Regions from separate parts of the Kitasatospora saccharophila genome, predicted to be linked through region 1. Evidence: riboswitches for the same ligand, from Rfam matches in the RefSeq annotation. Region 1 holds a riboswitch; the other holds the start of a gene.
What was found. A riboswitch is a leader RNA that binds a small molecule or an ion and turns the genes downstream of it on or off. The one in region 1 is predicted to bind glycine.
Positions count from the first base shown of each region.

Region 2: linked by a shared signal. The riboswitch ahead of gcvT (glycine cleavage system aminomethyltransferase GcvT) and the one ahead of gcvP (aminomethyl-transferring glycine dehydrogenase) in region 1 are both predicted to bind glycine.

Region 1 covers NZ_BAAANS010000040.1:67,786-75,093, forward strand. Annotated here, with positions in the region: gene gcvP (aminomethyl-transferring glycine dehydrogenase) at 1-2,360, opposite strand, end outside; glycine riboswitch at 2,451-2,577, opposite strand; glycine riboswitch at 2,580-2,685, opposite strand; gene ABD345_RS26525 (PRC and DUF2382 domain-containing protein) at 2,873-4,042, shown strand; gene ABD345_RS26530 (MFS transporter) at 4,212-5,684, shown strand; gene ABD345_RS26535 (DNA polymerase IV) at 5,811-7,196, opposite strand; gene ABD345_RS26540 (SanA/YdcF family protein) at 7,235-7,308, opposite strand, start outside.
Region 2 covers NZ_BAAANS010000021.1:47,760-55,067, forward strand. Annotated here, with positions in the region: gene ABD345_RS17040 (ABC transporter permease) at 1-879, opposite strand, end outside; gene ABD345_RS17045 (enhanced serine sensitivity protein SseB C-terminal domain-containing protein) at 1,593-2,417, opposite strand; gene ABD345_RS17050 (enhanced serine sensitivity protein SseB) at 2,548-3,315, opposite strand; glycine riboswitch at 3,494-3,596, shown strand; glycine riboswitch at 3,597-3,704, shown strand; gene gcvT (glycine cleavage system aminomethyltransferase GcvT) at 3,695-4,864, shown strand; gene gcvH (glycine cleavage system protein GcvH) at 4,958-5,332, shown strand; gene ABD345_RS17065 (serine hydroxymethyltransferase) at 5,348-6,616, shown strand; gene ABD345_RS17070 (L-serine ammonia-lyase) at 6,779-7,308, shown strand, end outside.

The DNA.
Region 1 (7,308 bases):
TAGTTGGCGTTGAGCACGGCCACCTGGGTGGCGCGCTTGAGGCCCTCGCCGCCCATCAGGCGGACGTACGACCAGGAGATCGGCAGGATCGCCGCCGAGCCCCAGGGCGCGGCCGAGATCGGCCCGACGCCGGTCGCGGGGCCGGCCTCGGCCTGCAGCGGGTGGTTGGGCAGGTACGGCGCGAGGTGCGAGCGCACCGCGACCGGGCCGACGCCGGGGCCGCCGCCGCCGTGCGGGATGCAGAAGGTCTTGTGCAGGTTGAGGTGCGAGACGTCCGCCCCGAACTTGCCGGGCTTGGCGAGGCCGACCAGCGCGTTGAGGTTGGCGCCGTCGACGTACACCTGGCCGCCGGCCTCGTGGACGAGTTCGCAGATCCGGGTGATCTCGGTCTCGAACACGCCGTGGGTGGACGGGTAGGTGACCATCAGCACGGCCAGCTGCTCGCGGTGCTGCTCGATCTTGGCCTTCAGGTCCTCGACGTCCACGTCGCCGTCGGTGAGCGTCTTGACCACGACGACCCGCATGCCGGCCATCGCCGCCGAGGCCGCGTTGGTGCCGTGCGCGGAGGACGGGATCAGGCAGACGTCGCGCTGGGTGTCGCCGTTGGCCCGGTGGTACGCCCGGACGGCCAGCAGGCCGGCCAGCTCGCCCTGCGAGCCCGCGTTCGGCTGGATCGACACCGCGTCGTAGCCGGTGACCTCCACCAGCTGCTGCTCCAGCCCGCGGATCAGCGTCAGGTAGCCCTCGGCCTGCTCGACCGGGGCGAACGGGTGCAGCTGCCCGAACTCGGGCCAGGTGATCGGCTCCATCTCGGTGGTCGCGTTGAGCTTCATGGTGCAGGAGCCCAGCGGGATCATGCCGCGGTCGAGCGCGTAGTCGCGGTCGGAGAGCCGGCGAAGGTAGCGCAGCATGGCGGTCTCGGAGCGGTGGCTGTGGAAGACCGGGTGGGTGAGGTACTCGTCCTCGCGCAGCAGCTCGGCGGGCAGCGCGTCCGCGTCCTCGGCGATCTCCGCCGTGACCCCGAACGCGGCGAACACGGCCGCCAGGTGCTCGCGGGTGGTGGTCTCGTCGCAGGAGACCGAGACCCGGTCGCCGTCGACCTTGTGGACGTTGACGCCGCCGGCCAGCGCCGCGGCCACGACCTGGTCGGCCCGGCCGGGGACGACCGCGGTGACGGTGTCGAAGAAGGCGTCGTGGGCGAGTTCGACGCCGCCCGCGCGCAGGCCGGCGGCGAGCGCGGCGGCGTAGCGGTGGGTGCGGCGGGCGATGTCGGCGAGGCCGTCGGGGCCGTGGTAGACGGCGTACATGGAGGCCATCACGGCGAGCAGCACCTGGGCGGTGCAGATGTTGGAGGTGGCCTTCTCGCGGCGGATGTGCTGCTCGCGGGTCTGCAGGGCGAGCCGGTAGGCGCGGTTGCCGTCGGCGTCGACCGAGACCCCGACCAGGCGGCCGGGCAGGTTGCGGGCGTACTCGGCGCGGACGGCGAGGTAGCCGGCGTGCGGGCCGCCGAAGCCCATCGGGACGCCGAAGCGCTGCGAGGTGCCGCAGGCGATGTCGGCGCCGAGCTCGCCGGGCGAGCGCAGCAGGGTGAGGGCGAGCAGGTCGGCGGCGACGGCGACGACGGCGCCGAGCCCGTGGGCCTGGTCGATGACGGGCTTGATCTCCCGCACCGCGCCGGAGGCGCCCGGGTACTGGAGCAGCACGCCGAAGACGCCGCGCTCGGCGATCTCGGCGGGGATGCCGTTCGAGAGGTCGGCGGTGACGACCTCGACGCCGGTCGGTTCGGCGCGGGTCTCGATCACGGCGACGGTCTGCGGCAGGGTGTCCGCGTCGACCAGGAAGACGCCGGGCTTGTTCTTGGTGACGCGCCGGGCCAGGGCCATCGCCTCGGCGGCGGCGGTGCCCTCGTCGAGCAGCGAGGAGCCGGAGGTGTCCAGGCCGGTCAGGTCGGCGACCGCGGTCTGGAAGTTGAGCAGCGCCTCCAGGCGGCCCTGCGAGATCTCGGGCTGGTACGGGGTGTAGGCGGTGTACCAGGCCGGGTTCTCCAGCACGTTGCGCAGGATGACCGGCGGGGTGAAGGTGCCGTAGTAGCCGAGGCCGATCATCGAGGTGAGGACCTGGTTGCGGCCGGCCAGCTCGCGCAGTTCGGCGAGCACCTGGGCCTCGCTGCGGCCGGCGGGCAGGCCGAGCGCGGTGAGGCTGCGGATGGCGTCGGGGACGGCGGCGTCGGACAGCTCGTCCAGGGAGGCGTAGCCGACCTGGGCCAGCATCTTCTGCTGGGCGTCGCTGTCGGGGCCGATGTGGCGGTGCTCGAAGGGGCTGGCCTGCTCAAGGTCGCTGAGCGTCGGCTGGGCGTTCATGGGGGTCGGGCCTCCTGGTCGCGGACCGGCGGTGGTACGCACGCCGACCGACTGCCGTGGAAGCCGGGCGCGCGGGCGAACCCGTCAGCCTCCCCCTCTGTCATCGGTACCTGAGAGCTTCACGCGTCCGGGCCGGGGCCCGGACGGCTTGCACCGTCGGCGAGGGCGGGGACGGCCGGCTCCGGTGCCGACGGTCCTGCCCTGCTTTCCAGAGTGACCTGTTCTCGCTCGGTACGGATGCCTGAGAGATTCCGGGGAGGGGTTGCTCCTTCGGCGTCCCGCACCCCCCTGTCCGGCGGGGTCGGGACTCTCCCGAGCGGGCTCGGCGGTCGCCTCCGAGGTTACCAGCGCGGGCCTCGGGGATCACCGGTGCGGCCCTGTGATCTGCCCCGGACGGCGGTGTCCGGAGTGCCGCCGTCCGTTACGTGACGTTTGGTGTGAAGTGGCGGCCCGGCAGGCTCCTCCGACCGCCTCCCGGACATCCCTGAGGAGCGGCAGGACTGGAGGACAGCGTGCAGACCGATATCGATCCGCGCGACCTGATCGGGCACAAGGCGGTCGACCGGAACGGTGACAAGATCGGCACGGTCGACGAGGTGTACCTGGACGACGCCACCGGCGAGCCGGAGTGGGCGGCCGTCCGCACGGGGATCTTCGGCCGGGACGCCTTCGTCCCGCTGACCACCAGCGAGTTCGCGGGCGACGAGTTGCGCGTCCCGTACGACAAGTCGCTGATCAAGGAGTCCCCGGACTTCGGCGTGGGCCAGCACCTCTCGCCCGCCCAGGAGTTGCAGCTGTACCGCTACTACGGGCTGGACACCGGCGGCGACGCCGGCTCGGAGCCCGCGGCCCCGGCGGCGAAGGCGGCGGAGGCCGGAGCGGCCGGAGCGGCCGGAGCGGGGGCGAAGGAGCACCAGCGCCAGGAGCCCGCGGTGGACCGCGATTTCGGCACCCTCGCCTCCTCCCCCTCACCCGCCCCGGCCCCGGCCCCCGCGCCCGCGCCCGCGCCCGCCGCCGCGGATCCGGCCGCCGCCGCTGCCACCGCCGCCCCCGCCCCGGCCGCCTTCACGACGGCGAAGGCGGCGCCCGCGCCGACCCGGCAGGACGCCCAACAGTCCCAGTCGCAGTCGCAACCCCACCAGGCCCAGCCCGAGGGCCGGGCGGCGGTGGAGCCGACCGCGCCGGTGGAGATCACCTGCCGCGAGGAGCGGATCGACATCAGCACCGAGTGGCACGAGGTGGGCACCACCCGGCTGCGCAAGTACGTGACCACCGAGCAGGTGGAGCGCCGGGTGCCGGTGGTGCGCGAGCGGGTGCGGGTGGAGCGGATCCCGGTGTCGGACGCGGAGCGGGCGGCGCTGAGCGAGCAGGAGATCGCCGAGGCGGTCGAGGAGGTCACCCTGCACGAGGAGCGCCCGGTGGTGCGCAAGTACCTGGCGCCGATCGAGCGGGTGCGCCTGGTGGTGGAGCGGTACACCGAGGAGGAGGTGGTCCGCGAGGAGCTGCGCCGCGAGCAGGTGGAGGTGCACGACGCGACCTCCGGTGCGGGCGGGGACGGCGAGGCGCCGCAGCAGCGCCAGCCGTGGAACGCGCAGCCGCAGTCGCCGACGGCGGCCCGGGCCCAGCAGGCCGCCGCGAACGGCGGCCCGGAGCACACCCGTCCGGAGCCGCTGCGTTCCTGACGGCGCCCCGGTCGCCCGGCCCCGGCCCCGGTCCGCTCCGGCGGGCCGGGGCCGGGCGCTTTGCCAAAACTTCACCAATCGATATTTGACATGCTGAAGCATCTCCCGACATCGTTACTTCAGTTCATGCACTATCGCCTGTCTGAAGCAACCTGTCGGAGGAGTCCCCGTGAGTGAGGCACCACAGCCCGCCCCCACGGCCAGCGAGCCCACCAGCGCCCGGGTCCTGCCCGCCCTGATCCTGGCCATGCTGGCGTTCAGCGTGGTGCAGACCGCGGTCGTCCCGATCCTGCCGGGCCTGGCCCGCGAGCTGAACGTCTCGGGCTCCAGCGTCACCTGGCTGATGACCGCCAACCTGCTGTCCGCCGCGGTCCTCACCCCGCTGCTGGGCCGCTTCGGCGACCTGCGCGGCCGCAAGCCCATGCTGCTGGTCTCGCTGGCCGGCCTGGTGCTCGGCTCCGCCCTCGCGGTGGGCACCCACTCCTTCACCTGGCTGGTGGTGGCCCGGGTGCTGCAGGGCGCGGGCGGCGGCGTGCTGCCGCTGGCGATCAGCATCGTCCGCGACGAGCTGCCCCGGCACAGGGTCACCGGCGGCGTCGCCGCGATCTCCGCCTCGATGGGCGTCGGCTCCGGCCTCGGCCTGGTCGCCACCGGCCTGCTGCTGGAGCACTGGAGCTACAAGTCGATCTTCTGGATGGGCCTGGTCTTCGGCCTGGTCGCCGTCGCCCTGGTCGTCCTGCGGGTGCCCGCCGACCCGGTCACCGACAAGGAGGGCGGCGCCGACCCGCTCGGCGCGCTCACCCTGGCCGGCTGGCTCTCCGCCCTGCTGATCGCCGTCAGCCAGGGCAACCACTGGGGCTGGACGTCCACCCGCACCCTCGGCCTGTTCGCCGCCGCCGCGGTGATCGCCCTGGTCTGGCTGCTCGTCGAGTCCAAGGTCGCCCACCCGCTGGTCGACCTGTCGATGATGGCCCGCCCCGCCGTCGCCTTCACCAACCTCTCCGGCCTGCTGATCGGCTTCGGCATGTACGGCTCGTTCATGGTGATCAGCAACTTCGCGCAGACCCCGGAGCAGCTCGCCCACTACGGCTTCACCGCCACCGTCCTGCACGCCGGCGTCATGCTGCTGCCCTCCGCGATCGGCTCGATGGTCGCCGCCCCGCTCGGCGCCCTGCTGATCGCCCGCCGCGGCCCCCGCCTCCCGCTGGTCCTCGGCGGCTTCCTCGGCGCCGTCTCGATGGCCTACCTGGCGCTGCGCCACGGCGCCGAGTTCGACCTCTACTTCTCCTCCGCGGTCTTCGGCCTCGGCGTCGGCCTGGCCTACGCCGCGATGCCCGCCTACATCAACGGCGCCGTCCCCGCCGAGCAGTCCGGCATCGCCAACGGCATGAACGCCGTGCTGCGCACCGTCGGCGGCGCGATCGGCACCGCCGTGATGAGCGCGATCCTCACCGGCAACACCCTCAAGCTGCCGCTCCCCGTGCAGCTGCCCACCGAGGGCGCCTACCAGAACGCCTTCTGGGTGGCCGGCGCGATGTGCCTGGTCGCCGCCGCCGTCCCGTTCGCCATCCGCGCCGGCCGGCCCGCCCCCGTCCTCCCCGCCGAGCAGGCCGCCCCGGCCCTCACCAAGACCGACGCCTGACGGCGTCCCTCGCGTCCTGGACACACGCGAGCAGCCACGGGTCCCCCGCACCAAGGGCATCGGTGCGGGGGACCCGTGCTGTCCACCCGCCCCGGCACCGCGGGGAACCGCCCCCCGCCACCGCGTTCACCCGGTCCCCTCCCCCGCCGGAGACCTGAGCGGCAGCGCCCCCGAAGCCTCCAGCTCCTCGTCGCCCACCGCGAACGTCCGGACCCGGCCCACCCCCGAGTACGGCGTCTCGAAGCGCACCGTCACCCGCCCGACCCCGCTGCCCTGCACCCAGCCGGGCCCGAACTCGCGGTGCGTCACGTCCTGCCCGGGCCACCAGCGGCGAGCCGCCGGGTCGACCCGCACCACCTCCTCGACCGTCTCCTCGACCACCGCCGCCGTGCCCGACTCCCGTTCCTCCCGCTCCAGTTGGGCGAACAGGTCCTCCTGGGTGTAGTCCGCGAGCTGGGCCACGCCGACGCCCAGCAGCCGCACCCCGCCCGTCACGTCGACCTGCGTCGCCAGTCGGCGCGCCGTCGCCGCGACCACCTCCTCGTCGTCCGTCGGCCCGCGCAGCGTCTCGGAGCGGGTCAGCGTGGAGAAGTCGAACCGGCGGACCTTCAGCACCACCGTCCGCCCGGAGCGCCCGGCCGCCCGCAGCCGGCGCACGCACCTCGCGGCGAGCTGCTCGATCTCCTGCAGGATCCGCTCCCGGTCGGCGAGGTCGACCTCGAAGGTGTCCTCCACCGACACCGACTTGGCGTCCCGGTCCGGCACCACCGGCCGCTCGTCCCAGCCGATCGCCATCTGGAACACGCCCGCGCCGTGCGCCTTCCCGAGCAGCCCGACCAGTTCCTCGAACCCGGCCTCCGCCAGGTCCGCCACCGTGGTCAACCCGGCCCGGCGCAGCGCCTGTTCGGTGGCGGGACCGATCCCGGGCAGCGCGCGCACCGGCATCGGGGCGAGCACCGACCGCTCGGAGCCGGGCTCGATCAGCACCAGCCCGTCCGGTTTGGCCCGCTCGGAGGCGATCTTGGCCATCAGCTTGGACCCGGCCACGCCGACCGACGCGGTCAGCCCGGTGCGCTCCACGATGTCCGCCCGCAGGTCCTCGGCCACCGCCAGCACCAGCTGCGCCCCCTCGGCCGGCGTGGTCGCGGCGGCCAGCGCGGGCCCGTACGGCCCGGCCTCCAGGTCGACGAACGCCTCGTCCAGGCTGAGCGGCTCGACCAGCGGGGAGCGCTCCCGCAGCAGGGCCATCACGATCTCGCTGTTGGCCCGGTACGCGTCGAACCGGCCGGTCAGGAACGCCGCGTTCGGGCAGAGCCGGCGGGCCTGCGCCATCGGCATCGCCGAGTGCACGCCGAACCTGCGGGCCTCGTAGGAGGCGGTGGAGACCACGCCGCGCCCGCCCAGGCCGCCGACGATGACGGGCTTGCCGCGCAGGCTCGGCTTGGACGCCTGCTCCACCGCGGCGAAGAAGGCGTCCATGTCGAGGTGGATGATGCTCGGCACGGTCCGCACCGTCCGATCATCCCGCGTCGCACTGACATTCCCGCCGCCTACCCGTTCGGGCCGGCCCCCGCGTCGGCGTCCCCGCCCGTTCCCCCGCCCGGGTCCCCGTCCTCCCCCGCGT
Region 2 (7,308 bases), on a different contig from region 1:
CTTGACCGCGTCCGAGAGCATCTGCCCCCAGGACGGGGTGGGCGGCCGGACGCCGGCCCCGAGGAAGCTGAGCGCCGCCTCGTTCAGGATGTTGGTGGGGATGATCAGGGTCGCGTAGACCAGGATCGGCGCCACCAGGTTGGGCAGCAGTTCGCGGAACAGGATGTGGGCGCGGCCGGCGCCGAGGCTGCGGGCGGCGTCCACGAACTCCCGTTCGCGCAGCGACATGGCCTGGCCGCGGACGATGCGTCCGATGTAGGGCCAGCCGAAGAAGCCGATCACCACGGCCAGGACGGCGACGCGCAGCCACTTGTCCGGGATGCCGAAGGCGGAGGTGGGCATCACCGAGACCAGCGCGATGCTGAACAGCAGCTGCGGGAAGGCCAGCAGGACGTCCATGATCCGGCTGATCACCGAGTCGACCCAGCCGCCGAAGTAGCCGGCCATGACGCCCATCACCACGCCGATGGTGACCGACAGCACGGCCGCGCCGAGCGCCACCAGCAGCGAGATCTGCGCGCCGTAGAGGACCCGGGAGAACACGTCGCGGCCGAACGGGGTGTCGACGCCCAGCAGGAACTCGCTGCTGATGCCGCCGAACGCGCCCTTGGGGATCTGCAGGTCCGGGTCGATCTGGTCCGGGTGCGGCTCGTCGACCGGGTGCCCGAACAGTGCGGTGAGCACCGGGGCGAGGACCGCCGCCAGCACCAGCAGGACCACGACGGCGCCGCCGGCCAGCGCGACCTTGTCGCGCTTGAGCCGGCTCCAGGCGATGCGCCCCGGCGAGCGGCCTTCGATCTGCTTGGCCGGAGCCGGAGTTGACGCAGCGTCGGGCTGCTCGCCGGCCGCCGGGCCGGAGGTGTCGATGGGTGTGGTCATGAGTCGTTCCGTCCCCCTCGCCGGCGGTGGCCGGTCTACGGAGTCGCGTGCGGTGCGGAGTTGCCTGGGGCAGGTGCGGTGGTGCCGGCGTGCCGTGCTGCGGGTGTGCGGGTGCCCCGGACACCGCCGGGCCGTGGTGGGCCGACGGTGCCGTGCGCGGGGGGCGGTGCTGCGGACTGCGGTGCGTGCTGCGGTGCGGTGCGGTGCGTGAAGAGCAGGCGGTGCGTGGTGAGCAGGCAGTGCGTGGTGAGCAGGCAGTGCGTGGTGAGCAGGCAGTGCGTGGTGCGGGTGGTGCGGACGACACGAACGGGTGGAGCCGGGACAGCAGGCTTGCCGGGTGCCCGTGCGGGGCGGTGCCCCGGGCGGTTCTGGTGCCGGCGGTGGCGCGCCCGCCTCCGGTCGAAGGCGCCGCGCTCCGCATTGCGCAGCACTCTCCGTCATGGGGAGCGTCGGGCGGAAGACCTCGATCACGAAGGATGCCTAACTGTGATCTGTTGGCATGCAAGATCGTCCGGGTCGCATATCGCTCTTCACACAGCTGTTACGTGTCCGTCAAGAGGAGCACTGGCGGTACCCCGCCACTGACGGGAAAACGCCAGGTGGCACAAGGGGTTTCGCGCGTAGATCATGAGCTGGCAAAAGCTGGCAAAAAACCCCCGCCGACCGGAGAAAAGACCGGGGCGGGGGTTTTCGGGTAGAGCGTCAGGGTAGGTTCAACGGCCCGGGTAGCCCGGCCAGGGGGCCTGCGGCCACCCCTGGGTGGGCCCGGCCGGCGGTTGCGCTGCGTAACCGAAGCCGGTCGGGTGGGCCTGCGCAGGGCCCTGCCGGTCGAAGAACGGGCGGGCGTTGGCCCACATCCACATCGCCACCGGGTCGAACTCGTCGGCCATCATCACGGTGGACACGCCGGGCCCCTCGGGCGCCTGCGCGGCGGCCCGCTGCACCAGCGCCCGGGCCGCCTCCACGGCCGGCGGCGAGGTGTCGTACAGGTCGAGCCCGATCGCCAAGTACGCCTCGCCCAGCACGGGTTGGACCCAGGCCCGGCGCAGCGAGCGCAACGGCCGCACCTCGCCCGCCTGTTGCTCCAGCACGGCGAAGAACTGCGCGGCCAGGCCCGGGGGTTCGGAGATCCGCAGCGGCCCGGCGGGCATCCGGTCCAGGCCGAGCGCGATCCGCCGCAGGTCGGCCCAGGGCACGCCGACGCCGCCGCCGGGGCGGTGCGGGTCGAGCCACAGGCCCCAGCGCGACCGGTACAGCGAGGCGGCGATCTCCGGCCCGGAGACCACCTCGTGGGCCCGCGTCCAGCCGCTGGCCGCGAGCTGGGCCGGGGAGGTCGCGCAGGGCGCGTAGCCGTGGCCGCCGATGTCCATGTTCCCGTACTGGGCGTCCGGACTGCCGGGGCTGCCGTGCCACAGCAGCATCCAGACCTGCCCGCCGGCCAGGGCGCGCAGCAGGCCCTCGTACGCCTCCCAGCGCTCCGGTGCGACCGCTGCGAGGGCGTGCTCGACCGCCCCCGGGTCGCCGGCTGCTCCCGTCACGTCGCCGCCCTACTCTCTCGTCCGCTCGCCACCGTGCTCCGGTGTGCCGGGGCAACCCTATGGGGCGCACCCGACGGTCGTCATGCCGCCGTACCGCGCGCGGCCGACCGGGCCGGCGGACCGGCAGCGGTCACGGACGCACGTAGAAGGGCTGTACCCGCCCCAGCAGCCAGTCCACCACCGGATCCGCGACCAGGTCGAGCAGCACCAGGTGGACGCCCCAGCTCGGCGGCGCGGTTCCGAGCGCCCGGCCGAGCGCGGTGTTCACCTCGGCCGGGTCGGCGGGGGCCGCCGGGTCCAGCTGCACGCCGACGTACAGCAGGGTCGGCTCGCCCTCCACCCGGGCCAGCGCCCGACGGGCCGTCAACACGCCCGGCAGGCCCATGAGTTCGCCGGTCGCGGCGGCCAGGAAGGCGAACGGCTCCTGGTGCGGCTCGGGCTCCTTGAGCGCCACCCGGGCACCCTCGGTGACGCCCTGCGCCTCCCACTCCTCGCCGCGCGGCCCGCGCCGCAGCTCGCCCACGCCCTCCGGCGGCACCGGGATGCCCACCGGCGCCTCCGGGTTGACCGCGATGCCGATGCCCAGCGGCAGCCCGCGGGCGAACTCCCACATCGGGGCGATCGCGAACGGGATGCCCGGGCAGTGCCGGAGGTACTGCTCCTGCGAGGAGTACACCGGCACGTAGGGGGCGCCGGCCAGCTCCAGCGTCGGCAGGTCCAGCGCCTCGGCGTCCGGCGCGGTGCCGGACGGCAGCGGGATCCACACCTGGCTGCGGGCCAGCACCTCGATCACCCGGGGCGTCGCCCCGGGGTCGCCGAGCGCGGCCGTCAGCACCCGCTCCAGCTCGTTGGCCGGCCAGGCCCCGCCCTCCGGCACCCCACCCAGCGGGAACCCCATGTCGCCCCTCCACGTCAGCAGTTGCGATCAGGTTAGCGGCGCGCGGGGGCGCACCGGTGCGGCGGCCCGGCGCACCGGCGCGGTGCCCGGGTGCGCCGGTGATCGGACCCCTCTCCCGCGCGCGGCCCCGGGCGTGCCATGATGGGCCCGCTCGAAGTCAAACTTCATACCGGCCGCTCGAACCCGCGCGGGAGAGCCGGAACGGCCCGCTGGGCCGCGACCGGCGCCGAAGGAGCAAGTCCTCCCCGGAATCTCTCAGGCACCCCTACCGCCCGGGCGAGGCAGATCTGGAAAGTGGACACGGCCGCGCCGTGCGCCCACCCACGGTGCAAGCCGCCATCCTGTTGGAAGGCGGTGAAGCTCTCAGGTTCGACGACAGATGGGGAGATTCGCCCCAGCCTGCCCGTTTCCAGATCCCGGGAGTCCTGTCGTGTCCCTCCGCCTGACCGCGCTCGACGCGCTGCACCGCTCGCTCGGCGCCACCATGACCGACTTCGCCGGCTGGGACATGCCGCTGCGCTACGGCAGCGAGCGCGAGGAGCACCTCGCCGTCCGCACCCGGGCGGGCCTGTTCGACCTCTCGCACATGGGCGAGATCACCGTCTCCGGCCCGCAGGCCGGCGAGCTGCTGGACCACGCCCTGGTCGGCTTCATCTCCGCGCTCGGCGTGCTGCGCGCCCGCTACACGATGATCTGCCGCGAGGACGGCGGCATCCTGGACGACCTGATCGTCTACCGCACCGCCGAGGACGAGTACCTGGTGGTCGCCAACGCCTCCAACGCCCAGGTGGTGCTGGACGCGCTGACCGAGCGCGCGGCCGGCTTCGACGCCACCGTCCGCGACGACCGGGACGCCTACGCGCTGCTCGCCGTCCAGGGCCCGGAGGCGAACGGCATCCTGGCCAAGCTGACCGACGCCGACCTGCCCGGCCTCAAGTACTACGCCCTGCTGCCGGCCACCGTGGCCGACCGCCGGGTCTGGCTGGCCCGCACCGGCTACACCGGCGAGGACGGCTTCGAGGTGTTCTGCGCCCCCGCCGACGCCGCGCACCTGTGGACGGCGCTGACCGAGGCCGGCACCGCCGAGGGCCTGGTCCCGTGCGGCCTGTCCTGCCGCGACACGCTGCGCCTGGAGGCGGGCATGCCGCTGTACGGGCACGAGCTGTCCACCGACCTGACCCCGTTCGACGCCGGCCTGGGCCGGGTGGTGCGCTTCGACAAGACCACCAACGGCGGCGCCTTCGTCGGCCGCAAGGCCCTGGAGGAGGCCGCCGCCGCGGCCGAGAGCGCCCCCCCGCGCAAGCTGGTCGGCCTGGTCTCCGAGGGCAAGCGCGTCCCGCGCGCCGAGTACGCGGTGGTGGACGCCGAGGGCGCCGCGATCGGCCGGATCACCTCCGGCGCGCCGTCCCCGACCCTGGGCAAGCCGATCGCCATCGCGTACGTGGACGCCGCGCACGCCGAGCCGGGCACCGCCGTCGCGGTGGACGTCCGGGGCAGGGCCGAGCCGGTCGAGGTCGTCGCCCTGCCGTTCTACAAGCGCGCCCGCTGACCCCGCGCCGCTGACCCCTGGAAGTCCTCTTCCGGTTCGTCCGCACAGCGGACGGCCGCGCCCTCCCCTCCCGCGATCCTGGAGAATGACGCCATGAGCAACCCCACGCACCTGCAGTACACCAAGGAGCACGAGTGGCTGACCGCCGCCGTGGACGGGGTGTCGACGGTCGGCATCACCGCGCACGCGGCCGACGCCCTCGGCGACATCGTCTACGTCCAGCTCCCGGCGGTGGGTGACACCGTCACCGCGGGTGAGACCTGTGGCGAGCTTGAGTCCACCAAGTCGGTCAGCGACCTCTACTCCCCCGCCACCGGCGAGGTCACCGAGGTCAACCAGGCCGTCATCGACGAGCCGGCCCTGGTCAACTCGGAGCCCTTCGCGGGCGGTTGGCTGTTCAAGGTCCGGGTCGAGGCGACCGACGAGCTGCTCGACGCCGACGGCTACACCGCCTTCACCGGCGCCTGACCGGGAGACCCCCTCATGACGGTCCTCAACCAGTCCCTCCACGCGCTCGACCCGGAGATCGCCGCCGCGGTCGACGCCGAGCTGCACCGCCAGCAGACCACCCTGGAAATGATCGCCTCCGAGAACTTCGCCCCGGTGGCGGTCATGGAGGCCCAGGGCTCGGTGCTCACCAACAAGTACGCCGAGGGCTACCCCGGCCGCCGCTACTACGGCGGCTGCGAGCACGTCGACGTGGTCGAGCAGATCGCCATCGACCGGATCAAGGAGCTGTTCGGCGCCGAGCACGCCAACGTGCAGCCGCACTCCGGCGCGCAGGCGAACGCCGCGGCGATGTTCGCGCTGATCCAGCCGGGCGACACCATCCTGGGCCTGAACCTGGCCCACGGCGGTCACCTGACCCACGGCATGAAGATCAACTTCTCCGGCAAGCTCTACAACGTGGTGGCCTACCACGTGGACGAGAAGACCGGCCAGGTCGACATGGCCGAGGTCGAGCGCCTCGCCAAGGAGCACCAGCCCAAGCTGATCATCGCCGGCTGGTCCGCCTACCCCCGCCAGTTGGACTTCGCCGAGTTCCGCCGGGTCGCGGACGAGGTCGGCGCCCTGCTGATGGTCGACATGGCGCACTTCGCCGGCCTGGTCGCCGCCGGTCTGCACCCCTCCCCGGTGCCGTACGCGGACGTGGTCACCACCACCACCCACAAGACCCTGGGCGGCCCGCGCGGCGGCGTCATCCTCTCCAAGGCCGAGCACGCCAAGAAGATCAACTCCGCGGTCTTCCCCGGCCAGCAGGGCGGCCCGCTGGAGCACGTGATCGCCGCCAAGGCCGTCGCGTTCAAGGTCGCGGCCTCCGAGGGCTTCAAGGAGCGCCAGCAGCGCACCCTGGAGGGCGCGAAGATCCTCGCCGAGCGCCTGCTCCAGGACGACGTGGCCGCCTCCGGCGCCTCCGTGCTGTCCGGCGGCACCGACGTGCACCTGGTGCTGGTCGACCTGCGCAACAGCGAGCTCAACGGCCAGGACGCCGAGGACCGCCTGCACGAGGTCGGCATCACGGTCAACCGCAACGCCGTCCCGAACGACCCGCGTCCGCCGATGGTCACCTCCGGCCTGCGCATCGGCACCCCGGCGCTGGCCACCCGCGGCTTCGGCGCCGAGGACTTCCGCGAGGTCGCCGACGTCATCGCCGAGGCCCTGCTGCCGGGCTTCGACGAGGCCAAGGCCGAGGCCCTCAAGGCCCGGGTGACCGCGCTGGCCGCCAAGCACCCGCTCTACCCGGAGCTGTAAGCAGGACCCCGCTCGTCCGGCCGCCCGACCGGCGGCCCACCCGAGCTTTCCCGGGGCACCGCGCACACTGGAAGACGTGCGCGCGGTGCCCCGTTCCATGCCGCGCCCCGTTCACGAGACGGGACCCAGCACCACCACGAGACCGGACAAGGACGTCACCCCGTGGCCATCAGCGTCTTCGACCTCTTCTCCATCGGCATCGGCCCCTCCTCCTCGCACACCGTGGGCCCGATGCGCGCGGCCCGGATGTTCGCCCGCCGCCTCGACTCCGAGGGCCTGCTGGAGCGGGTCGCCACCGTCCGGGCCGAGCTGTACGGCTCGCTCGGCGCCACCGGGCACGGCCACGGCACCCCCAAGGCCGTCCTGCTCGGCCTGGAGAACCACTCCCCGCGCACGGTCGACGTCGACCGCGCCGACCTCGACGTCGAACGGATCCGCGCCGAGAAGCGGCTCAGCCTGCTCGGCCGCCGCGAGATCCCCTTCGACCCCGACCACGACCTGGTCCTGCACCGCCGCAAGGCCCTCCCGTACCACGCCAACGGCATGGCCCTGTGGGCGTACGACGCCTCCGGCGAGACGCTGCTGGAGAAGACCTACTACTCGGTCGGCGGCGGCTTCGTGGTCGACGAGGACGCCCTCGGCGAGGCCCGGATCAAGCCCGACGACACCGTGCTGCGGCACCCGTTCCGGAC